3 regions of the Undibacterium sp. FT79W genome follow, and region 2 is predicted to be linked to each of the others. Evidence: predicted binding sites of a transcription regulator. Region 2 holds the regulator's gene; each other region holds the start of a gene.

Region 1 (8,318 bases), on a different contig from region 2:
CAATGGAATACAGGCTGAGAGCGACGCCCATACCCGGCATGATATTGCTGTTTGGGGATGGTTCCTCGTCGGTGACGAAGGTGAGGTATGGGCTAGATACGCCCAGCAGCCAGGCCAATGCAAACTTCGACTTATCCTTCTTACCATACATGCGGCGTACCCCTTCGCAATACTGCTGCGCCGCAGGTTTGATTACCTCGTTGTAAGCGTCGCCCCGGTAGGCGCGTAAATCATCGGAGCTGATGCAGTTCATTTCAAACCGTTTTGCAAACTGCCGTAGGTCGCTGCCAAGTGAGCATGGCTTGACTTCTCCGTCTACGCCGACAGAATAGTATCCTTGTACATAGATCGGTTCTTTGGTGGCAGGGTTGAACTGAAACCCCATGTGGTTGCTGATCTGCACCGCTGTGTCGGAGCGCCGCAGCATACCTAAATTAGCTTGTGCGAATTGTTGTAGCATGTCAGTAATCTGAGCCATCTTAGATGTGTCGGCATAGGAGATACCCATTTCCGACAACTGTTTTTTAAACGTGGAGTTCTCTGAAAAGTCCGTAACTGGAACATTCCGGTACTTCCACACCGGTCGTCTTTTTATGTCGCCTTCCTGACGGTATTGGTGGATATGATGCACACTGACCTCAGACCCGGCGACTTCGCCCTGCGCGTGAGCAGCCATATAGAAAGGCTGCTCTGTCAAAACTTGAGTGAAAGTACGCACGACCTTTTCGCCAGCAATGTTCACTTCTTTCTGGTATGCGACATACAAAGCAATGCCGCTCTCAGAACCGCGCAGGAAAAAGAAGAACGCCGAATTGTGTTCAGCTAACTTCGCTACGCTGGGGAAAGTGTCAGGAACCAGACCAGCTTTTATCAGCTTCTTGCGCTGGCATAGCTTGGTTACGTCCTCGATCATCTGTTCTTTGGTGCGTTTCCCTCCAACGATCTCTACCGCAGTTTCATTTCCGGCACTGGTCTCTTTCTTACCGATACGCGCGTCATCGTCACCAGATAACATCAGCGAAGAAACACCTTCCGGCACATCGACAGCAGACTTTGGAACGGTAACACTCTCTCCTACCGTAATGTATCCAAGTGAATACGGCCCCTTAATCTTGCCGTTGTGTTCGCAAGTCTTACACCTGGGGCTTCCGGCAGATGCGCAGCTAGGTGCGCCGACTACCCATTTATCTAGCTTCTTTTGTGTTTCTTCATACGTGTAACTATCTGCGCCGCTAGACCATTTGTGGGCGAAGGCTTCACCTTCCACTGTGAGTTTAATGAGTCCAAGCATCGCTCTCCACTCTGGCTCCGGTACTCTGCCTTCTGCTGCCAGTGCGTCAGCTACCCACCCGCACTTCGATGCTATTTTCTTGATTGACGACGCTGGAGGTGGCACGAATAGATCATCATTGATACTGTGCTTCTTCTGTGGCTTATCGCGCTCCAGACTTACTTTTGCTGAAAGTGCCTTGAACATGCCAACCATGTCGTTATGCGATTGGCCGTCAAACACCACGCGCACATGCTTACCGCTTGGATGCAACGAACCGATAGGACGTAGAATCCTGGCACGGTCGATGGTAATACCCGGGTCAATGCGAAGACCAAACTCCTCAGACGCCTTACGTAAGGCTTTCGCACCTACCTGCCAGTAATCCATTGTCGGAAACTGCTGTGCAAAAGTGAAGTAGACGTGCAGCCCCGCACCGGAGGATACGATCAGGCTTCACTGCCCCTTGTTTCGTTGCGTTATGGTATTGGACATAGTTTTTCATCATTTTTAGCCCTCTGTTCATTGTAATTTTACTTTGCCTGATCCGCCCATTAACATGGGCGGATACGGTGCTACTTAAGTCAAGGACGCCACCCTTAACATAAGGGTACTTTTCAATGTGTCGAGTTGCGCTGCGTTAGTTTTGACAGACAGGGCACTTTTTTCTTTTCGGCCTAGAAAATAGGCGATTCGTTCTGCATTTGCGCCGGAAGGGTGTGGTAGTCCATCCAGAATTCTGTCCTTATTGATGACGCCTTGCTCGGCGAGCCAAGCCATGGTCTCTGTTACTTTGGGGCCAAGTGGAATAAATACCGGATCGTTGAGCTGGGCTGCCTCTTGGGAAAAATGCGCTAAGATCTGGTCACGCAAAAATGGCGTGCGTATCATGCTGGGAGAACCATTGTAATTATCTCCTTTGATGAACACAGGATGACGAAGGATCGACGTCGTTTGCACCAGATCTGAGTGGCTCGAAAAGAGTGCATCACAACATCCGATACCCAGCCAAGTATTGACCCCGATTGCATCGAGCAAGTTGATCAAGTTGTTTCGCATGGTTCCGCTAAAGGCACCGGTCCGCTTGGCTGCAATCCATGCCGAATTTTCTGAGGCGCCGCTAAGCAACTGCTTTTGTGCCTCGATCATCGCATTTTTCCATTGCGTAAAGCCTGGCGTGATACCGACCAGTACAACTTTAGCCTTCGTATTCACGTAGTCGAATGGGATGTAATGCGTGCTCAGCTCACCGTCCTTACCTAGTAAAAAGTCGGAAGGAATAGATTGGGCATTACTAATTTTTTCCAGATTGAGTGCGCGAATGCTGGAAGCGTATTTTGAAAAAAGATTGTTTTCCATGTGTTTTCTATTTTTACTTTTTGAGTTAAACAAAATAGTGATTACTGATGCTTGATTCGTTTGTACCGATGACCAACCGTAATGACCTGTCCCTCTGCACTGGCTACCAGATAGCAATCTAGGTGTTCTTCAAGCTTGTTGGCAAGCGGCCCAGCGTATGTACGGAAACGTCGCTTCGAAGCTTTGTCGAAGTAGTAGGTAATCGCACCTTCCCCAGCCTTTTCGGTTGCACCGTAACTCATCAACAGGTCCACTAGAATTGGGGGAATTGCGCGTTCTTTCGCGCGCAGTGCTGCGTGTTGTGTCAGTTTCATGATGGTTTCCTCGAAAGTTAATCTGTCGTGTCGTCTTCCAGATAGCCTTCAAGGGCAGCTCGCTCAAGCCTTTGGTGCAGTGCGAGGCTGGCGACAAGTAACGCCTTCTTTTCAATACAAAGGATTTTGGCTAGTGCTCCATACATCTTTCGGTCCATGACAAAACTTCCTTCTTCTATTGCGGTTAGCCGCTCTTGTGGCCAGTCCGGCAGTGCTAATTTTTCAGCAATGTCTGCTATCTTGAGATTTTTCTTTTCTCTTTGCTTCCTGATATAGGATCCAAAATCAGTCGCCGAAAAAAAGCCCACCTTCTCGAGGTCTCGCTCTGCGTCTGAGTCAATATTTACGGTTGGTTTAAAACCCCTGCGACCGACAAGCCATTCACGAGCGTCTTGTGCATTAACGTAAGTACGCGTGCCGCGATTAAAGGTCTTTAAATGATTTTTTAGCTTGGGGTTGGTTGCGTTGCGGACGCTTTTTTCATCCATACTGGCGAGCAAAGCTACTTCATTGAGCGTCAATACTCCGGAGTACACGGGTTCGGAGACCTCGAGGTCAATAGCAGACATACCTTCTTCGTCATCGAGTTTCCATCGTGCGGTTGCCAAACGGAGTACATGTGAAGTCAACCGGAGGCTGTACTGGACACCACTTTCGTTGAGTAAAGGAAAGTTAAGCAATCCTAAGATAAATGCTTCAGTGTCAGTCGCAAAGTCAATCCAATTGTGAGTGATGTCGCGCCGAAGACCATCTACGCCATAGTCATACATTTCGAGAATAACGTTGGTTACCAGGAATTTGGTGGGATCGATGTCCTTTAATTCCAGATTCATTACACCGAATGGATAGGCGTAAGAATCGCCACTCATCATTGCTGGAAATCTTTCGCGCTCAATCCCGAGCAATGCCCAGCCTATATTAGGTGCGTAAACACGCTCCAAACTATCCGCCAAAGCCCACATAAAGCCTCGGATTTCATTCAGTAAATCGTCTTTTGTAAAATGATCCATGTTCTATAAATTCCCTCATATGTAGAATAATTAAATTCTAGCAAAGCAAATTTTAAAAATCAAGCATATATGGTGGAATATATGGAATAAATCATTATTAAATGAATTTAAAGCTATTGGTTTATGAAATGTAAGCTGCGATCGTACGCTCGGTTTGCGTGGGATGGCGGCGGTGTGCCAACTCGTGACAACGGATGCTGAGCCAGTCATTCAATTCTGAGAAGGACGCAAAGCGCACTAAAGGCGTAAATAGCCATTCCCGCACGTTGCCGACCTGATTCTCGACTTGCCCCTTCTCCCAGCCAGAGGCAGGTGTACAGGCGACGGGTTCAAACAGATAATGATTGGCCAAGCTTAAGAAGCGCCGGTTAAATTGGCGCTCTTTACCTGTATAGACGGTGTCGACAACGGTCTTGAGGTTGTCGTAGATGAGTCGGGCGGGAACGCCGCCAAAGAAAGCAAAGGCCCGATTATGGGCATCGAGCACCATTTCCTGCGTCTCTCTTGGGTAGGCCACCACGAACATCTGACGGCTATACGCTAAGCGGAAATGCGCGACTTCAATGGATTGCATCACACCGCCGAGTTCAACTTGCTCCAGACTCCAGTCAAACTGGCAGGCGTCACCGGCTTGGAATAGCAAGGGGACGAAGGCGTCAGTGAGTCTGGGGCCATGCTTGTGAGTCTTCCAGCGCTTCACAAAGCGTTGCACGCTATCGTAGGCACCGCCATAGCCAAGGTCCTGCAAACCTTCGAACAATCGATGTGCGGAGCGACGGCGGGAACGGGTAAGACAGGCTTCTTGCTCCAGCCATTGGATGAGCTGTGTTTCAAATTGGCCGAGTTTGGGAGCGGCAGGTTGTGCCCGTTCATACTTGGGCTATGTGACGGTCTTGAGGTGTTTGCGCACGGTGGGCCGGGAAAGCCCCATGTCCCGAGCAATGGCAGAGATCGTTTGATTTTGTATGGTATGGCGCCTGCGAATTTCGTAAATAATGTCCATGTAAAACACTCCTGATACCCCCGGCAAAAATACCGGATGGTGACATACTGAGGTGGAAACTATTGGACGCTGTTTCCACCTCTAATCTGGAAAGTATTGCACGCTGTTTGACAAGCCAGGATTTCAGGCATTTTTCCGGCACCTGGGAATACATACCAAAAAAGAGATCGTTTTCACGCTACATGATCTCGACGATGACGAACCTGTTCAAGCCGGATTGAGGGCACGTCTCAGTGATGACATTGTCATTCATCCCCAATTTGCTACCATGGAGGCACGTGCATTTCGAACCTTATTCCGCGAGGCAAAATAATGACTTCAACCAACACAGTTCCTACCCGGTGGACAGCAAGCTTAATCGATACTGGCGATGGGAGCGGCGATATGATGATTGAGTTGCCAGACGATCTATTGGCGCAATTGGATTTACATATTGGTGATTCGGTTCAGGTTGAGGTCTCTGAAGACAAATTGAAGTTACTGATGAGAAAAGTAAATACGTTAAATACATAAATCAAATAGATAAGACGATATCTCTTTAGGAATGCACTTGTTTTTAGTCTATCCAAATGACAACTGTGAATGGCATAAGGTCAAATGACTGCTCGCCAGGAGGTCAAACTTGATTTTTGCTGAGCATTCTCATATACTGATTATATATACAGCATCTAATCATGAATGCACCCATTCCTTTTTCCAGTACAGCTTCAAGTCTGACGTTATTTGATAGTCCGGTGCATGCTGGCTTCCCATCGCCAGCTGCGGACTACGCACAGAAGCGTATCAATCTGAATGAGCATCTGCTGATCAATGAGCAAGCGTCGTATCTGTTCCGTGTGCGCGGCGAATCAATGCTGGGCATAGGCATTTACGATGGAGATACGTTGGTCGTCGATAGATCAATTACTCCCCTGCACAATCAGATCGTCCTTGCAGTCATCGACGATGAATTTACCGTCAAACGGCTATACAAGCGTGGCGGCGTTATCAAGCTTGTCCCGGAGAATCCTAGCTTCCCTATTATCGAACTGTCTGAAGGTCACGAGCTGTGTATCTGGGGTGTTGTCACGTTTAATCTGCATAAGTTACTTAACGTCTGAGATTCCCCATGCCTGTGCGTAGCATTGCACTTGTCGATTGCAATAACTTTTATGTCAGTTGCGAACGAGTATTCCGTCCGGATCTGCAAAACAAGCCAGTCATTGTGCTGTCGAATAACGATGGGTGCGCGGTTTCCCGTAGCAATGAAGCCAAGGCTCTGGGTGTGAAGATGGGCGTGCCAGTATTTCAAATTCGCGATTTGGTGAAAGAGCACGGCATTGAAGTCTTCTCTTCGAACTATGTGCTGTATGCCGATATGAGCAATCGGGTAATGACGCTGCTGCGCCAGTTTGCCCCCGATCAGGAAATCTATAGCATTGATGAATCCTTTCTGGAGCTGACGGGCCTGCCAAATATTGCAGAACTCATGCAGACCGTGCGCGAGCAAGTAAAGCGAGATACCGGCATACCAGTCTGCGTGGGTGTCGGGCCATCCAAAACCCTGGCGAAGCTGGCGAACTTCGTTGCAAAGCGGCACCCAAAATCAAAGGGCGTGTTTAACTTCAACACACTCACATCACAACAAATGAGCAGCGTTTTACGCAATATCCCAACAGAAGAAGTCTGGGGTATTGGTCGCAAACTGACAGCGGCATTAAACGATATGGGGATTGTGAACGTCTTACAGCTACGTGATGCTGATGTCCCATCGCTACGCAAACGCTTCGGCGTCGTCATGGAAAAAACCATCCGTGAACTGCGCGGGGAGGCATGTATTGAATTCGAAGATGTCACACCGAGCAAACAACAAATTATTAACAGCCGGTCGTTCGGAAATATGGTGACTGAGTTAGCTGACCTTGAAGATGCCCTGAGTCATTTCGTCAGCAACGCAGCCAAGAAACTACGCGATCAAAACTCTGTTGCCAACATGTTGCAAATTTTCATACTGACCAACCGGTTTCGCCAAGATCAGGAGCAATACTCTCCCCACCTCGCCATCCCTCTGATCACACCGACCGCCAATACGATGACGCTGCAAAAGTATGCACTGCAAGGGTTGAAGGTGATTTTCAGAGCGGGTTACCATTACAAAAAAGCAGGAGTCATTCTGAGCGACATCAGCAACGCATCGGTGTATCAGGCAGATATGTTCGCGTCAGTACCAGAAAAGCCTGAACTAATGCAAACGCTGGATAGGATCAATCAGCGTTACGGTAAGGGCACGCTAAAGCTAAGCCTGGATGGCTCCCGACATTCATGGAAGATGCGACAAGAGAACAAGTCGCCGGAATACACGACAAACTGGAATGAATTACCTGTTTGCGACTAAGATAAAACTTTTTCTTCAAGATCGCCACATGTGTGTCAACTACACTCCCACTCGCAAAGAAGCCCTAGCTGACTTTGGCGTCAACGGCCAGCAGCTGGACGATTACAAAGCAGAGACATGGCAGGATTACGCCGCGCCGATTATTCGGCACGATAATCATGGTGAGCGCGAGGTCATGCTGGCATCCTATGGCATGATTCCCAAGGACAAGATGCCTATTGGAGCAAAGCGGTATTCAACAATGAACGCGCGAGCCGAAACAATCGGTCAGTTGCGCACCTATGCAAAGCCATGGCGAGAAGGAATGTTATGCCTAGTACCAATGCAACACTTTTTTGAACCTTGCTACGAGTCAGGTAAAGCAGAGCGCTGGAAGATCGGACTGAAAGACGAGGCTGATTTTGCGGTTGCCGGGATCTATCAAGAATGGGATGAAATTGAGGGTGCCAAAATAAGTTACTCATTCACCCAGATCACCATTAATGCCAACGATCACCCGCTGATGAAGCGCTTCCATAAACCAGAAGATGAAAAACGCTCACTGGTCATTATCCATCGTCGTCATTATGACGATTGGCTCAGTTGTAAGAATACAGAATTTGCCCGCTCATTCTTTCATTGCTATCCAGCCTCAGAAATGCAGGCCGAAGCAGTAAAAGCAAACCAGCACGTCGAACGTCAAAGCTCTCTCTTTTAGCCACCGAAAGACTATTACTATTGACGCCAAGTCGATCTTCCACCTCAGAGATGAGCTAACAAGGATCAAAGAACACTTGTCAGCCCAATCTTAATAATACTTTCCGCCTCGTCATGACTCTTGTCCGACCAAATTATTAACTCAAAAGTGAAGACTAAAGCATGGTCGATTCAATCTATCAAAATTCGTTTTACATCTCGTGAAAAATTTAACAAAGCTCGCTTATCACTCGGCGTCTTTGGTACCGTTAGCATCAGTTGACCGAGTGGGTGCCTTAATCGCCCATGTTTC
Region 2 (8,318 bases):
GGTTGTATTTCCCCATATGGTTATTCCACTGTTTGTGGGGCGCCCAAAGTCCATTAAGGCTTTGGAGGCTGCAATGGAGCAGGGTAAAAGCATTATGCTTGCTGCTCAAAAAGCCGCTGCGAAGGACGAGCCTTCGGCTGACGATATTTATGAAATTGGTTGTATAGCCAATATTTTGCAAATGTTGAAGTTGCCTGATGGCACAGTAAAAGTATTGGTTGAAGGGGCGCAGCGTGCCCGCATTCACCAGATTCATGATTCTGAGTCACACTTCAGTGCTGAAGTGACGCCGGTTGCGGCAGTTGAGGAAGATGATTCTGAAGTTGAAGCGATGCGTCGTGCAATTGTTCAACAGTTTGATCAGTACGTAAAACTGAACAAAAAAATCCCGCCTGAAATTCTTGCCTCTCTCTCTGGTATTGACGACGCCGGTCGTCTTGCAGATACCATTGCGGCACACTTGCCTCTGAAATTGGAGCAAAAGCAAGTGATTCTGGAAATTTTCAGTGTAGCCAAAAGGCTTGAACATCTGCTTGGGCAACTTGAAGGCGAACTCGATATCTTGCAGGTGGAAAAACGTATCCGTGGTCGCGTGAAGCGTCAGATGGAGAAATCGCAGCGTGAGTACTATCTGAACGAACAAGTGAAAGCGATTCAGAAAGAGCTGGGCGAAGGCGAAGAGGGTGCAGATATCGATGAACTTGAGAAGAAAATCATTGCTGCCAAAATGCCGAAAGAAGCTCGCGACAAGGCTCTTAATGAGTTGAAAAAACTCAAAATGATGTCACCGATGTCTGCAGAGGCAACAGTTGTCAGAAATTATATTGATACTATTGTTGGTTTGCCTTGGAAGAAAAAATCCAAAGTAAATAATGATCTGACGAATGCTGAGAAGGTTCTGGAGGATGAGCATTACGGTTTAGATAAGGTTAAAGAGCGCATTCTCGAGTATCTTGCTGTTCAGCAACGCGTGGATAAGTTAAAAGCTCCGATTCTGTGTCTGGTCGGCCCCCCGGGTGTAGGTAAAACGTCTCTCGGTCAGTCGATTGCCCGGGCAACGAATCGCAAGTTCGTTCGCATGGCGCTTGGTGGTGTGCGTGACGAGGCAGAGATTCGTGGACATCGTCGCACTTACATTGGCTCCATGCCTGGCAAAATTTTGCAGAGCCTGGCCAAGGTTGGTGTTCGAAATCCTCTTTTTTTGTTGGATGAAGTCGATAAAATGGGGGCGGATTTCCGTGGCGATCCTTCGTCCGCATTGCTGGAGGTGCTTGATCCTGAACAAAATCATACGTTCTCGGATCATTACATTGAAGTCGATTTTGATCTGTCTGACGTGATGTTTGTCGCGACGTCTAACTCGTACAATATTCCGCCTGCTTTACTTGATAGGATGGAAGTGATTCGTCTTTCTGGTTACACAGAGGATGAAAAAACCAGCATTGCTCAGCGCTATTTGTTGCAAAAGCAAATTAAAAATAACGGCCTGAAAGAAACGGAAATCACTGTCGCAGAAAGTGCGATCAGAGATATTATCCGCTATTACACAAGGGAGGCTGGTGTTCGTTCGCTGGAGCGCGAAATTTCCAAAATATGTCGTAAAGTCGTCAAAATGCTTTTGCTGAAGAAGAGTGAGAAAAAAGCGACGATTACCTCCAAAAATCTGGATAAATATTTGGGTGTACGCCGATACGATTTTGGCGTTGCGGTCAAGGATAATCAAATTGGTCAGGTAGTTGGTCTGGCATGGACGGAAGTTGGTGGCGATCTCTTGACTATCGAGGCTGTTTCTATGCCCGGTAAAGGTGGCGTTATCCGCACTGGAACCTTAGGTGATGTCATGAAGGAGTCGATCGAAGCTGCCCGGACAGTTGTGCGTAGCCGGGCTCAGCGCTTGGGCATTAAGGCTGATGTCTTTGAGAAGAGTGATATTCACATTCACGTACCTGAAGGGGCGACGCCTAAAGACGGTCCTTCTGCTGGTATTGCAATGACGACCGCTTTGGTATCTGTGTTCACCGGGATTCCTGTGCGGGCAGATGTTGCGATGACAGGTGAGATCACTTTGCGTGGCGAGGTATTGCCAATTGGTGGTTTGAAAGAGAAATTGCTGGCAGCGCATCGCGGCGGAATTAAAACTGTTTTAATTCCGGAGGAGAACGCAAAGGATCTGGCTGAAATCCCGGACAATGTAAAAAACAAACTGGAAATTATCCCGGTGCGTTGGATAGACAAGGTGTTGGAAATTGCTTTGGAGCGTCAGCCGCAGCCTTTGGTTGACGCGGAAATTCCCGTTGCCGCTGGATCAAGTGAGCCTTCTGCTGATCTTGCTGTTGTGAAGCATTAATGTTGTATGGATAAAAAAACGCCCGAATTTTCGGGCGTTTTTTATTTAGATTTTATCTAAGCGTCATTGATAGCAATATATTTTCGTTTGATTTTCTTAGTATCAGATCCAATTTCGCATCAGCCCGACAGCCAGTCCTTCCAGTGAGAAATTTTCCTCGTTTTCATTTACTTTGATAATTGAGTAGTCAGGATTCTCAGGAATTAATTCAACAGAATTTCCGGTTTTTTTATAGCGCTTGACAGTCACATCATCGCCAAGCCTGGCAACAATAATTTGCCCATTTCTTGCAGTATCAGTCTTCTTTACTGCTAACAGATCGCCATCGAGTATGCCTGCGTCACGCATAGACATGCCGCGAACCTTGAGAAGAAAATCCGGCTTGGCAGAAAATAGTGCAGGGTCTACTTGGTAGATGGTTTCAATGTGTTCTGATGCGAGTATTGGCGATCCGGCCGCAACCCGCCCGATTAGTGGCAGGTTTATCTGAGAAAAAACAGATTGTGATGACGCCAGTTGTTGACCTGTGATGTGACTTGATAATTCTGACTCCAGCAGGCGTATGCCGCGCGATGTTCCGGGCGCTATTTCAATCACGCCCTTTCTTGCGAGTGCCTGCAGGTGCTCTTCCGCTGCATTGGTGGAGCGAAATCCCAGCTCAGCCGCTATTTCAGCGCGGGTCGGCGGGAAGCCTGTATTTTGAATGGCATCTTTGATTAAATTCAGGATCTGCTCTTGTCGGGCTGTCAGCTTAAGCATTTTGTGTGAACGTAGATCATTACGCTGTATATAAAAACAGTCTGTATTTTTATACAGTGCGCTGTGAAGTGCAAGGAAATTTTGTGGCGATGTGCAATCTAGTGCCATCGGATTAGCTCTGTACTGAATTAATTGAATAAAACGGAAAAGTGCGTTATGATCGTCGGCTTTCCTCTTCCTGCACTCGTCTTGACGCCGAGGCAGGCTATTTTTATTGTCCACAAGGAGAATATATGCGTCATTATGAAATCGTATTTATTGTACATCCCGATCAAAGCGAGCAAGTTCCTGCAATGATCGAACGTTACAAAGCTAGCGTTGTTGCACGTGGTGGTCAGGTTCACCGCGTTGAAGACTGGGGCCGTCGTCAATTGGCTTACATGATTCAAAAATTGGCTAAAGCACATTATGTTTGCATGAACATTGAGTGCGATGCAGAAACATTGCTTGAGCTGGAAACAGCATTCAAATTCAATGATGCCGTTCTGCGTCACCTGACAGTCAAAATGAAAAAAGCTGAAACAGCACCATCTCCAATGATGAAAGCTGTTCAAAAAGAAGACGCGGCTAAAGCACAGCGCGTTGAAGCACCAGCTGCTTAATTCATTTGATTTGAAAAAGGTCGTATAAAAAACAGTGAATCAACTGACAGTGATGGCTCGTATCATAGAGAAATCAGCGATACGTTACACGCCAGCTGGGATACCAATAGCATCAGCAATATTGATGCACAGTTCGCAGCAGGTGGAAGCCGGAACAGGGCGATTGGTTGAATTTGAAATTTCCGCACAAGCTGCAGGTGAAATTTCAGGAAAATTCTCCGAACTGCCTTTAGATGTTGAGATTGCATTCACGGGTTTTTTAGCACGCAAAAATCGCAACAGCAAAAGTCTGGTATTTCATATCAATGGAATACGGGCAAATTTACTAGATTAGGAGCCACAAATGGCATTCGGTAAAAAATTTGATAAAAGCAAATTGAAGCAAAAGCGTCAACAACAAAACCCTTTGTTCAAACGCAAAAAATTCTGCCGCTTCACAGCAGCACATGTAGAAAAAGTTGATTACAAAGATATCGACACATTGAAAGATTTCGTGCAAGAAAACGGCAAAATTATGCCTGCACGTCTGACTGGTACTAAAGCGCTGTACCAACGTCAAGTTGATACAGCGATCAAGCGCGCACGCTACTTAGCGTTGTTGCCTTACACTGATCTGCACACAGCGTAATTGACGACAGGTATTAGGAGAAAAATATGCAAGTTATTCTGATGGATAAAGTCGTTAATCTCGGCAATCTTGGTGATGTAGTTCGTGTTAAAGATGGTTATGCACGTAACTTTTTGATTCCACAACGCATGGCTCGCCGTGCGACTGCAGCAGCAATCGCTGAATTTGAAGCGAAACGTGCTGAGCTGGAAAAAGCAGCAGCAGCAAAATTGGCTGTAGCTCAGGCTCAAGGCGAGAAGCTGGAAGGTTCTACAGTTCAGATTTCACAAAAATCTGGTGTTGATGGTCGTTTGTTCGGCTCAGTAACTAATTTTGACATCGCTGAAGCGTTGGCTAAAGTTGGTTTCACTGTTGAAAAAGCACAAGTTCGCTTGCCGCAAGGTCCGTTGAAAACGGCGGGTGATCACGCTGTTTCCGTTGCACTGCATACTGACGTTGTAGTTAACGTGAATGTATCAGTTGTTGGCGAGCACGCATAATTAGCTGTCAGCTAGATATAAAAAAAGCCGGGGTTTCCCCGGCTTTTTTTATGGTAAGCGTAAAATTATATAAACAATTTTGTTTATTGATGTTTATTGTTCACACCGTACTTTGTCGCCTTCAGTCGTTATTTGTAATTTGATTTAGCAGGTATAATGCGCGCCATGAAAGCCGCTACTGATCCACAACTTGATGCGATTCGCGTCCCCCCCCATTCCATTGAGGCAGAGCAATCTGTCCTTGGTGGCCTCTTGCTCGATAACGCCGCTTGGGATCGTATTGCCGACTTTATCGGTGAGGAAGATTTTTATCGTTATGATCACAGAATTATTTTTCAGTGCATTGTAAAACTGATTAATTCTTCAAGGCCAGCAGACGTCATTACTGTTTACGAGGCCCTGAATGGCATGGGCAAGGCCGAAGACGCAGGTGGTTTGACTTACCTGAATGCGCTGGCGCAAAACACGCCTTCGGCTGCAAATATTCGCCGCTATGCAGAGATTGTCCGTGATCGTGGTGTACTGCGCAAACTGATCACTGTTTCAGATGAAATTGCTGGTAATGCTTTCAATCCTCAGGGTAAAGAAGTCAAGCAAATGCTGGATGAGGCAGAATCAAAAATTTTTGCGATTGCTGAAGAGGGGGCGCGTGGAGCGCAGGGTTTTCAGGCAATTCAGCCTTTGTTGACGCAGGTTGTAGAACGTATCGATGAGTTATACAACCGTGATAACCAGAACGATATCACCGGTGTTCCAACTGGATTCGTTGATCTGGATAAGATGACTTCTGGTTTGCAGCCAGGTGATCTGATTATCGTTGCTGGTCGTCCATCTATGGGTAAAACGGCGTTTTCACTCAATATCGGCGAAAACGTCGCAATTGACAGCGGCCTGCCGGTGGCGGTGTTTTCAATGGAGATGGGCGGAGCACAGTTAGCGATGCGTATGCTCGGTTCTGTTGGGCGGCTGGATCAGAGCCGTTTGCGCGTGGGTAAGTTGAGCGACGAAGACTGGCCTCGGTTGACGCATGCCATTCAAAAAATGAATGACGCGCAGTTATACATCGATGAAACTCCGGCGCTGAGTTCTATCGAATTGCGTGCGCGTTCGCGACGTTTGGCTCGTCAGTGCGGCAAGCTTGGTTTGATTATCGTCGATTACCTGCAGTTGATGTCGGCGAATTCTGCGGGTGAAAACAGGGCAACCGAAATTTCAGAGATTTCACGAAATCTTAAAGGCCTCGCAAAAGAGTTAAATTGCCCGGTCATTGCACTTTCTCAGTTAAATCGTTCGCTGGAGCAGCGCCCGAACAAGCGGCCTGTGATGTCAGATTTGCGCGAGTCGGGAGCGATTGAACAGGATGCCGACGTGATTATGTTTATTTACCGGGATCAGGTTTACAACCCTGACTCTCCCGATAAAGGTACTGCCGAAATTATTATCGGTAAGCAGCGTAACGGTCCAATTGGCAGTGTGCGACTGACTTTCCTTGGTGAATATACCAAGTTTGATAATTACGTCGGTTCGTTGTCGGTGTATGGCGATAATGAGTAATGCAGAATAATTTTTACCCAGTGAGTACATTTCACTAAATGTCTTTCTTCAGTTTGTCAGGTGTAATTAACTTGTGCCCTGACAAAAATATTCCAATTTGTTTCAAATTTCAGTGAGAAAAAAATGTTTGGACGCCTGATGCCTACGGAAGGCAAATTCTTTGAATTATTTAATCAGCATGCAGATCTGTGTGTTAAAGGATCAAAAGAAATGCTTGCCTTGATGACCAATTTTGATGATCTTGAAAGCAGGGTGCATGCGATCGAGAGCATCGAAAAGCAAGCAGATACAGTGACTCACAATACAATAGAGTTGCTGCATAAAACGTTTATTACGCCACTTGATCGCGATGATATTCATAAGCTGATTACGCGTATGGATGACATACTTGATTTGCAGGAAGACGCTGCGCAGACCATTTCGCTCTACGACATCCGTGAAATTACACCTGAAGCAAAGCGACTGGCTGAGTTGTGCCTGGCCTGTGCGGAAAAGGTTAAAGCGGCCGTTGCCTTGTTACATAACATGAATAATTCACGCGAGATTCTGACGATTTGTGAAGAGATTGATCGTCTGGAATCCGATGCTGATCACGTAATGCGTGCTGCGATGTCGAAGCTGTTCCGCGATGAGCCGGATGTTCGCAATCTGATTAAATTGAAAGCAATTTACGAAATTCTGGAAACTGTTACCGATCGTTGTGAAGATGTCGCGAATATTATCGAAGGCATCATCGTCGAAAACGCTTAACAGCAGATATTGACCCGGCCAGTATTCTGAGCGGGGTCTGTCTACTTCACTCTCTCAAATGAATAACCTGGCTCCCGAAGAATCGGGAGCTGTATAAAGCAGAGTAAATTTCATGCAGACTTTACAAATCAGCATTTATGTCGTCGCAGCTTTGGTTGTGCTGGCATTGCTATTTGATTTTATGAACGGCTTTCACGACGCCGCCAATGCGATCGCGACCGTTGTTTCTACCGGAGTATTAAAGCCTCAGCAGGCGGTGGCGATGGCCGCGTTCTTCAATGTTCTGGCGGTAACCGTGTTTCCGTTGACGGTGGCGGCTACGATTGGCAAAGGAACGATACAGCCCTGGGCAATTGATCATTATGTTATTTTTGGCGCACTGGTTGGTGCGGTGTTCTGGAATCTCGTGACCTGGTATTTTGGTATTCCGTCCTCTTCATCGCATGCGCTGATCGGTGGCTTAGTCGGCGCCGCAGTTGCTAAGTCAGGTACGACTGCGTTGGTGTCGGCCGGATTGATTAAAACGATCGCTTTTATCATTGTTTCGCCGTTACTCGGATTCATACTCGGCTCTCTGATGATGTTGCTGGTGTCTTGGCTGTTTGTTCGTTCAACGCCGATGAAAGTCGATAAATGGTTCCGGCGTTTGCAATTGATCTCCGCTTCTATGTATAGCCTTGGGCATGGTGGTAACGACGCACAGAAAACCATGGGCATCATCTGGATGTTGCTGATTGCCGGTGGATATTCAAGCACCCATGATGCTATGCCGCCATGGTGGGTCATTTTGTCCTGTTATACCGCGATCGGTCTTGGCACCTTATTTGGTGGCTGGCGTATTGTAAAAACGATGGGGCAAAAAATTACCAAGCTCAAACCAGTTGGCGGTTTTTGCGCAGAGACTGGTGGTGCGATTACCTTATTTATTGCGACAGCGCTGGGTATCCCTGTTTCGACGACGCATACAATTACGGGGGCGATTGTCGGTGTTGGTTCCGCGCAAAAAATGTCTGCCGTGCGCTGGGGTGTTGCCGGCAACATCGTATGGGCGTGGGTATTAACTATCCCGGCGTCGGCTTTTGTTGCTTCGATTGCGTGGTGGGTAGGAACGAAAATCTTATAACGGACGTTGGTATTCAACGATATAAAAAAAGCGCCAGTCAATCTGGCGCTTTTTTATTGATGATGGTGAATCTGCG
Region 3 (8,318 bases), on a different contig from region 2:
AATGATACAGGCGCAGCAGGTGCCGGTTTTGGTGGCAGCAACCTGACGCAAAATTTCAGCCAGGCCGGTAATAACACTTCCCTGTTTGACCGCCTTTCCTGGGTTGGTCTGTCTGGCGATTTCGGTGCTGTTACGATGGGTCGTAACAATATTCTGGGTGTGGATTCCGTTGGTCTGGCTGATCCTATGAGTCTGGCACATGCAGGTACAAATCCTAACGTAGCGTTGGTGGGCTTGAACTCTGGCGCATTCTTCGGCGGTTTCGGTACAAATCAGGGCGGTACAGCTCTGCGTCAAAATAATTCGGTTAAGTATGTTTCTCCTTTCATTTCTGGCTTCGCTGGCGCAGCGATGTACGGTTTCGGTGAAAAAGCAGGCGAAATTTCTTCCAGTTCTTATGCTGGTCTGGCAGGTATCTTCACCGATGGCACGAATGGCGCCGCATTGTCTTTCGCGAAATTGAAAGATCCTACAGGAAATGTTTCTCTGAGCGGTTGGGCTGGTGGCATTAAATACAAAGTTGTACCATCGACTATGTTGCGCTTTACCTATGGCCACAATACAATTGAAGGCAATCTGGGTGCTCCGGTTGCAGTGACATCGCCAAACAATAATCGCAAGATTACCGTTATTGGTCTGGGTGTTGACTATGCGGTTTCTGATCAGTTGACTCTGACTGGCGCTTACTACAATACAAAACGTTCGGGCGATTTTGATGGTAAGGCTGATCAGTACATCGGTCTGGCTAAGTATGCATTCAGCAAACGCACTACTGCTTACGCATCGCTGACATATGCTAAAGCGGGCTCTTCAGCCTTGAAAGATACAACATTGGCACTGGGTATCATCGGTACTGATGGTGTTCAAAATAAAGCGACTCGTGCAGCATTTGGTATCTTGCACGCATTCTGATATGTAGTTTCATCAGTTAGCGCAATTAAAAAGCCAGCGAATCGCTGGCTTTTTTTTCTTTAAACAACGAAATTTATTAATGATGTTGTGTTGATGTTCTTGTGCTTTTTAATGTTTTTTCGTCATTTTAATTTTAAAAAGCTCATATTCAGATACTCGAAATTTGTCTTTTCCAACTTTCTTATCCTCCAGAGCAATATCGATTATCCATTATAGTCTGTTGTGGAATTGAGACATCAATTTCGCTTATTTACCCTCGAACGTCGATTTAACTTGGCTGTTCTTCTTCAAATTTGGTCAAATACGACTGTTGATATTAGCAGTTCATATATTTTGACGTTTCATTTTTAGTATCACTTGCCAGCAAGTTGAAATGAATGATCGAAACTCAACGCAATTGTCTTAAACCCTTTGGAGAAATAAAAATGAAAAAATCACTTATCGCATTGTCAGTATTGGCAGCAGTTGCAGGTACGGCTCAGGCGCAGTCTTCTGTTACCGTTTACGGCGTACTGGATATGGCTCTTCAGAATGAAAATAACGGTGCCTTTTCTAAAGGTGGTAAAGGTGCAATTACGTCATTGGACAGTGGCGTGCAATCTGGCTCCCGTCTGGGTTTCAAAGGTAGTGAAGATCTGGGTAATGGCTTGAAAGCAAATTTCAAATTGGAAATGGGTATTCAGGCTGATACTGGTGCGTCTGCTCAAGGCGGACTGGCATTTGGTCGTGCAGCATGGGTGGGCTTGTCCGGTGATTTTGGCGCGATTCAACTGGGTCGTCAAAACAAACCAATGTTCGATGCTGTAGATTCTATCGATCCGTTCGGTACAGGCATTATCGGTGGTAGCGCAACAGACAGCACAAGTGCAACAGGCTTGGGTAATCTGTTTTTTGCAACAAATCCACGTTCCACCAACACAGCAAACTATACAACCAACAACCTGAGTGGTTTTACTGGTTCTCTGGCTTACACATTTGGCGAACAAGCTGGTGATAACAGCAAAAACCGTGGTATCGGTGCATCTGGGTCTTACGCAGCAGGACCGTTGCTCGCAACAGTGGCATACCACACAGAAGATGTATCTGCTGCTGCAAAGCCAACGAATGCTGTTAAGCATATTTTCGCTGGTGCAACTTATGACTTCACAGTTGTGAAAGCAGCGCTTGCTTATGGTAAAGTGAAATCAGATGACAACTCTGTTGCCTACAAACTTTGGAATCTTGGTGCGACTTTCCCGGTCAGCGCAGCAGGTACTATCATCGCTGGTGTAACACGCGTTTCTAGTGATGTAGTCAGTACTGATCGCAATAGCACACAACTGGCTTTAGGTTATACACACTCTCTGTCTAAACGTACTAATGTTTACACATCTTTTTCTCGGTTGTCTAATGATGCAAACGTAAATGCAGGTGGCTTAGCATCTGGGCTGGGACGTACAGAGCGTATGGTTAACGTTGGTATCCGTCACGCATTCTAATCTTCAGCAGGCGTGAGCTTGCTGTCTTAGAAAATAAAAAAGCACCTTTGGGTGCTTTTTTATTTTGTGTATGGAATTCGGGCAATCGACAATTTGTTTGACTCACTTTTGATGAACGAAAGAGGCCAATTATTTGCTTATCGTGATCATTGGGTGTCCTTGCGTCAGTATTTGAAGTGATTTTGTATTTACGCCGGAAGCAATCGATTTCTGGCTGTCACTCATTCTCTGGCGGTACAAGATTAAAATGTTCGTAAGCCAAAGTGGTGGCAATTCTCCCGCGAGGAGTACGTTGCAGGTAACCTTGTTGTATCAGATAGGGTTCCAGCACATCTTCAATGGTGTCACGTTCCTCACCGATTGCCGCCGCGACATTGTCCAGCCCGACGGGGCCGCCACCGAATTTAAACAGGATGGCTTCAAGTAGCTTTCTGTCCATCAGATCGAAGCCAACGGTATCCACATCCAGCATTTTCAGCGCGGCATCGGCAATATCTTTGGTGATCTCGCCATTGCCTTTCACCTCGGCATAGTCACGTACCCGCCGCAGCAGGCGATTGGCAATACGCGGTGTGCCACGCGCGCGATTAGCGATTTCTCGCGCGCCAGCTTCGTGTATCGGTGCATTCAGGAGGGAGGTCGAACGTGTGACGATACGCGTCAGTTGTTCCGGCGTATAAAATTCCAGACGGGCGACGATACCAAAGCGATCACGCAAAGGATTCGTCAGCATGCCCGCCCGCGTTGTTGCACCGACCAGCGTGAACGGTTGCAGATCCAGTTTAACCGAGCGTGCAGCGGGGCCTTCGCCTATCATGATGTCGATCTGATAGTCTTCCAGCGCAGGATATAAAATTTCTTCAACGACGGGAGACAAACGGTGAATTTCATCGATAAACAGCACATCGTTCGCTTCCAGATTCGTCAGTAGTGCGGCCAGATCGCCTGCACGCTCCAGAACCGGCCCCGAAGTCTGACGCAGGTTTACTCCCATTTCACGGGCAATAATGTGTGCCAGCGTGGTTTTACCTAAGCCCGGAGGCCCGAACAGCAGGGTGTGATCGAGTGCTTCTCCGCGCTGGCGTGCAGCGGTGATAAAAATTTCCAACTGGTCACGGATTTTTTCCTGCCCAACATATTCGTCGAGTTGCTTTGGCCGTAACGCCCGTTCAATCGCTTCTTCATTAACGGACACTGGTGTTGCCGCAATGATGCGCTGTTCGCTGAAATTGATCGAAAGATTATCTGTCTGTATGCTCATGATGTAATTTTTCAGCCTTTAGACAGTGATTTCAGGGCGAGCTTGATTCCTTCCGAGACGCCTGTGTCTTTTGGTACGGATTTCATCGCCAGCATCGCTTCTTTATCGGAATAACCCAGGGCTAACAAGGCATTCAGAATGTCGGCGCTATGATCACCTGCCGCGGCCGCCATACTGGACGTAAATAAATCGGCACCGAGTTTACCTTTGAGTTCCAGTAACAGGCGCTCGGCGGTTTTTTTGCCTATTCCCGGAATGCGGGTTAAGCGACCGACTTCCTGCATCGTAATCGCTTGCGACAGATCTGCCACGGACATTCCTGAGAGAATAGACAATGCCGTGCGTGCACCGACGCCACTGATTTTAACCAGTTGACGGAAGGTCGCGCGTTCTTCTGCTGTGCCAAAACCAAACAACACATGTGCATCTTCGCGTATGGCCAGATGCGTCAGCAAAACCACTTTTTCACCTAATGGCGGCAGGTTATAAAACGTGCTCATCGGCACATCGACTTCGTAGCCCACACCCTGACAATCAATCAGTAATTGCGGGGGATTTTTCTCTAGCAGAGTGCCTGCGATGCGACCTATCATGAGACTGCTTTCATACTGTATGAATAAGCAGTGATAGTAAACGATTCTCTCCGGCTTGACGAGAGTGTGTCAGCGAAATTCCACGACTTAGGACTGCTGTTGCTTTCCTGAGTGGCGATCAGAGATAAAAATATAAGCGGAGAGAAACGTCGCTGTATTTGCAAGGGTTTTCAGGCAAAAAGGTTTGCTGAGGCGCATCAATATTGAGGGAGACTAAGCTGAGAATGAGTGTCAGGCATAGAATCTGATCCGACAGAATGGGGACATTTACCCTATCAGTCTGCCGGCTTTCACACGCAAGCCTTTTTTGGCCAGTTCGGGCGCAATGGCACTCAAGGTTGCCAGGGCTTCACCACTATGGGCGTGGCAAATCGCTACGCCGAGTGCATCAGCGGCATCCGCACTTGGTGTGCCGGATAGCATTAACAGACGTTGCACCATATCCTGCACCTGCTCCTTGCTGGCACGCCCCTGGCCGACAACCCCTTGCTTGACCTGCAGCGCCGTGTATTCGGCGACCATCAGATTAGCGGCGACTAATGCACAAATCGCGGCGCCACGCGCCTGTCCCAGCAATAAGGTGGATTGAGGATTGACGTTGACGAAGACTTTCTCTATCGCCGCACAATCAGGCTGATAAGTGCGGACAATTTCAGAAACACCGGAAAGGATAGTTTTCAGCCGCTCAGGTAAAGAACCTTCGACCGTTTTGATGGTGCCAGATGCCACGTAAGTGAGCTTCTGTCCCTGCTTATGAATAACCCCGAATCCAGTTGTCCGCAATCCGGGGTCGATACCTAAAATCTTCATGTGTGCCTTGCCCCGCAAAAGAGCAAGGCGAATGATTAATGACGGAAATGACGTGTGCCAGTATAGACCATCACCACACCGCGTTCATCTGCGGCATCAATGACTTCCTGATCGCGCATAGAGCCACCCGGATGAATCACACAAGTCGCGCCTGCATCGACCACTACATCCAGACCGTCACGGAACGGGAAGAATGCATCTGACGCTACAGCAGAACCTATCAGCGACAGCCCGGCATTTTGTGCTTTGATCGAAGCGATACGCGCAGAATCAATACGGCTCATCTGACCGGCGCCGACACCCAGCGTCATACCGTTGCCACAGAATACGATCGCATTCGATTTAACGTATTTCGCGACACGCCATGCAAACATCATGTCGGCCATTTGTTGTGGTGTCGGTTGAAGTTTGGAGACGACGCGCAATTCTTCCTGCAAAACGTTTTTCGCGTCCGGTGCCTGTACCAGCAAGCCACCGCCGACGCGTTTGACGTCGTATTGATTGACTTCGTTGCCCAAGGCAATTTCCAACAAACGCACGTTTTGTTTCGCCGCAAAAATCGCTTTTGCTTCTGCTGTGAACGATGGTGCGATCAGCACTTCAACGAATTGTTTAGCGACGATTTCTGCTGCTTTGCCATCGAGTTCACGGTTGAATGCAATGATGCCGCCAAAGGCTGATGTGGGGTCGGTTTGCAATGCTTTGCTGTATGCGTCAAATGGTGTCGGGGCTACAGCTACGCCGCAAGGATTCGCATGCTTAACGATGACGCAAGCGGATTCTTTGAACGACTTAACGCATTCCCACGCTGCATCGGAGTCAGCGATATTGTTGTAAGACAGTTCTTTGCCTTGCAATTGTTTGTAGTTGGCGAGTGCACCATCCACTGTTTTCAAATCACGATAAAAAGCTGCCGACTGATGCGGGTTTTCGCCATAACGCATTTCCTGCACTTTGTCGAAATGCAGATTCAGTGTCTGCGGATAAGCGCTGCGTGTCGTGTGTGCTTTATCTTCACCGAGGCTGGTCAGATAGTTAGTGATTGCACCGTCATATTGTGCGGTATGCGCAAAGACTTTTTTTGCCAGCGTGAACTTGGTGTCATAGCTGACGACATTGTTATTCGCCTTCATTTCAGCGAGAACCACGGTGTAGTCGCTGGGGTCAACAATCACGGTCACGTCTTTGTGATTTTTTGCCGATGAGCGCAGCATCGTCGGTCCACCGATATCGATGTTCTCAATCGCATCTTCAAGTGAGCATTCTGCTTTGGCTACCGTTTGCTGGAAAGGGTAGAGATTCACAACGACCATATCTATCGTCGGAATGCCATGCTGTTCAAGCGCTGCAACATGCTCAGGAAAATCGCGGCGCGCCAGAATACCGCCGTGTACTTTCGGGTGCAGTGTTTTCACACGTCCGTCGAGCATTTCAGGAAAGCCCGTGTAGTCCGCTACTTCGGTTACAGCCAAACCATTATCGGCCAATAATTTAGCGGTGCCGCCGGTGGAGAGCAACTTGACACCGAGTGCAGACAATTCACGTGCAAATTCGAGCACACCGGTCTTGTCGGAGACGGAGATAAGAGCTTGTTTGATCATGATGAAGATAAGTGATTAAGGAAATCGGTGTCAGGCGCTGGCGGCAAATAATTACAGCAAACCGTGCTGCTGCAATTTCTTGCGCAAGGTATTGCGGTTAATGCCGAGCATGTCTGCTGCTTGTGACTGGTTGCTGGAGGCGCGTATCATCACCATTTCCAGCATAGGTTTTTCTACTGCTAATACAACCATGTCGTAAATATTGGAGGCGGGTTGTTCGCCGAGATCGCGGAAATATTTTTCCAGATTTTTATGGACGGCGTCCTGAATGCTATCTTTGCTCATGCTGTTTTTGTCACTGTTCGGTTATGCCGGTCGGCGCTTTCATTTCAATGCTGAAGGCGCTGATGTTATGCGGTCGGATTACAAATATCGGTTTGTTTTACGCCGCCATTTTTTCTTCAAAGGGGCGGTATTGTAACCGTTCCCCCGCCATGCGATCAAAAAAATGACTGACGGCATCAAGTTGTTCATCGCACGAGGTCAGCAAATTCATTTGCTGCCGGAATTCCTCGCCGTTGACGAGTTCCTGCACGTACCAGCCTATGTGTTTGCGCGCAGTCCTGACACCAAGATACTCACCGTAAAACTCATAATGTGCTTTCAGATGGTTATCCATCAGGTGCCGGACTTCGCTGATCAATGGCGGCGGTAAGTGTTCGCCAGTTGCGAGGAAATGTTCGATTTCGCGAAAGATCCAGGGCCGCCCTTGTGCCGCTCGTCCTATCATGATCGCATCTGCACCGGTGACTTCTAACACGTATTTTGCTTTTTCCGGCGTGGTGATATCGCCATTGGCAACCACTGGAATAGTCACCGCCGCTTTGACGGCGGCAATGGTGTCGTATTCGGCATCGCCTTTGTAGCCGTCAGCACGGGTACGGCCATGCAAGGTCAGCATTTGTATGCCAGCAGATTCCGCCATACGTGCAATCGTCAGCGCGTTTTTATTTGCTCTATCCCAGCCGGTACGGAATTTCAGTGTGACAGGCACATCGACAGCACCGACCACGGCATCGAGAATGTCGCCAACCAGAGCTTCGTTTTGCAGTAACGCCGAGCCACACCACGCATTGCATACTTTCTTGACCGGGCAACCCATGTTGATGTCGATGATCTGCGCGCCCTTATCCACATTATGTTTTGCGCAATCTGCAAGCATTTGTGGGTCTGCGCCTGCGATCTGTACTGCCTTGGGTTCCATCTCTCCGGCATGGTTAGTGCGTCGGGTCGATTTTTCGGTTTCCCATAATTTCGGATTCGATGCCGCCATTTCCGAAACGGCATAACCTGCACCAAGTTCTTTGCATAACTGACGGAAAGGTCTGTCGGTGACCCCAGCCATGGGAGCCACAAAAATATTGTTACGCAAGACGTAGGAACCAATTTGCACGATGAGGTGGGAGGGAATTTGAAGAAGCGCTATTTTACCTGAAACCTGCCTAAATAATTAGCAAATACGCTGTTTTCTGAAGGAATATTTATTTCAATCAGGTCGCGATTTTGATAGCTTTAGACTTGCTTTTCTAAATTTCGACAGCCAGTCGGTACTGGCTTGTCGTCATGTTTTGTTTGGTTGAAGTTTGGCTGAAAATTGGGCAGCATGTGTGGGGCTTGGTGTAGAGCGGATGCGGTGCTTGCATCAGCGCTATCAGTGGAAATG

Evidence for each region. The regulator LexA, encoded in region 2, represses DNA repair genes until DNA is damaged. The targets are predictions, from matches to a motif close to ACTGTATNNNNATACAGT.
Region 1: H8K38_RS17845 (LexA family transcriptional regulator) is a predicted target of LexA. The motif match lies at 5,605-5,622, and genes of this name have one in related genera.
Region 3: ruvA (Holliday junction branch migration protein RuvA) is a predicted target of LexA. The motif match lies at 4,259-4,276, and genes of this name have one in related genera.

What each region holds. Positions count from the first base shown of each region.
Region 1 is NZ_JACOGB010000013.1:3,924-12,241, forward strand. Features, by position in the region: gene H8K38_RS17810 (hypothetical protein) at 1-1,660, opposite strand, end outside; gene H8K38_RS17815 (hypothetical protein) at 1,850-2,629, opposite strand; gene H8K38_RS17820 (hypothetical protein) at 2,671-2,943, opposite strand; gene H8K38_RS17825 (helix-turn-helix transcriptional regulator) at 2,961-3,953, opposite strand; partial or broken gene istA (IS21 family transposase) at 4,075-4,821, opposite strand; gene H8K38_RS17840 (AbrB/MazE/SpoVT family DNA-binding domain-containing protein) at 5,269-5,469, shown strand; gene H8K38_RS17845 (LexA family transcriptional regulator) at 5,631-6,056, shown strand; gene H8K38_RS17850 (Y-family DNA polymerase) at 6,065-7,330, shown strand; gene H8K38_RS17855 (SOS response-associated peptidase) at 7,308-8,027, shown strand.
Region 2 is NZ_JACOGB010000002.1:376,947-385,264, reverse strand. Features, by position in the region: gene lon (endopeptidase La) at 1-2,347, shown strand, start outside; gene lexA (transcriptional repressor LexA) at 2,450-3,106, opposite strand; gene rpsF (30S ribosomal protein S6) at 3,340-3,708, shown strand; gene priB (primosomal replication protein N) at 3,743-4,042, shown strand; gene rpsR (30S ribosomal protein S18) at 4,052-4,336, shown strand; gene rplI (50S ribosomal protein L9) at 4,363-4,815, shown strand; gene H8K38_RS04905 (replicative DNA helicase) at 4,981-6,369, shown strand; gene H8K38_RS04900 (DUF47 domain-containing protein) at 6,493-7,119, shown strand; gene H8K38_RS04895 (inorganic phosphate transporter) at 7,232-8,242, shown strand.
Region 3 is NZ_JACOGB010000001.1:39,806-48,123, forward strand. Features, by position in the region: gene H8K38_RS00160 (porin) at 1-912, shown strand, start outside; gene H8K38_RS00165 (porin) at 1,290-2,390, shown strand; gene ruvB (Holliday junction branch migration DNA helicase RuvB) at 2,608-3,651, opposite strand; gene ruvA (Holliday junction branch migration protein RuvA) at 3,663-4,244, opposite strand; gene ruvC (crossover junction endodeoxyribonuclease RuvC) at 4,512-5,054, opposite strand; gene purH (bifunctional phosphoribosylaminoimidazolecarboxamide formyltransferase/IMP cyclohydrolase) at 5,090-6,655, opposite strand; gene H8K38_RS00190 (helix-turn-helix domain-containing protein) at 6,707-6,940, opposite strand; gene dusB (tRNA dihydrouridine synthase DusB) at 7,038-8,048, opposite strand.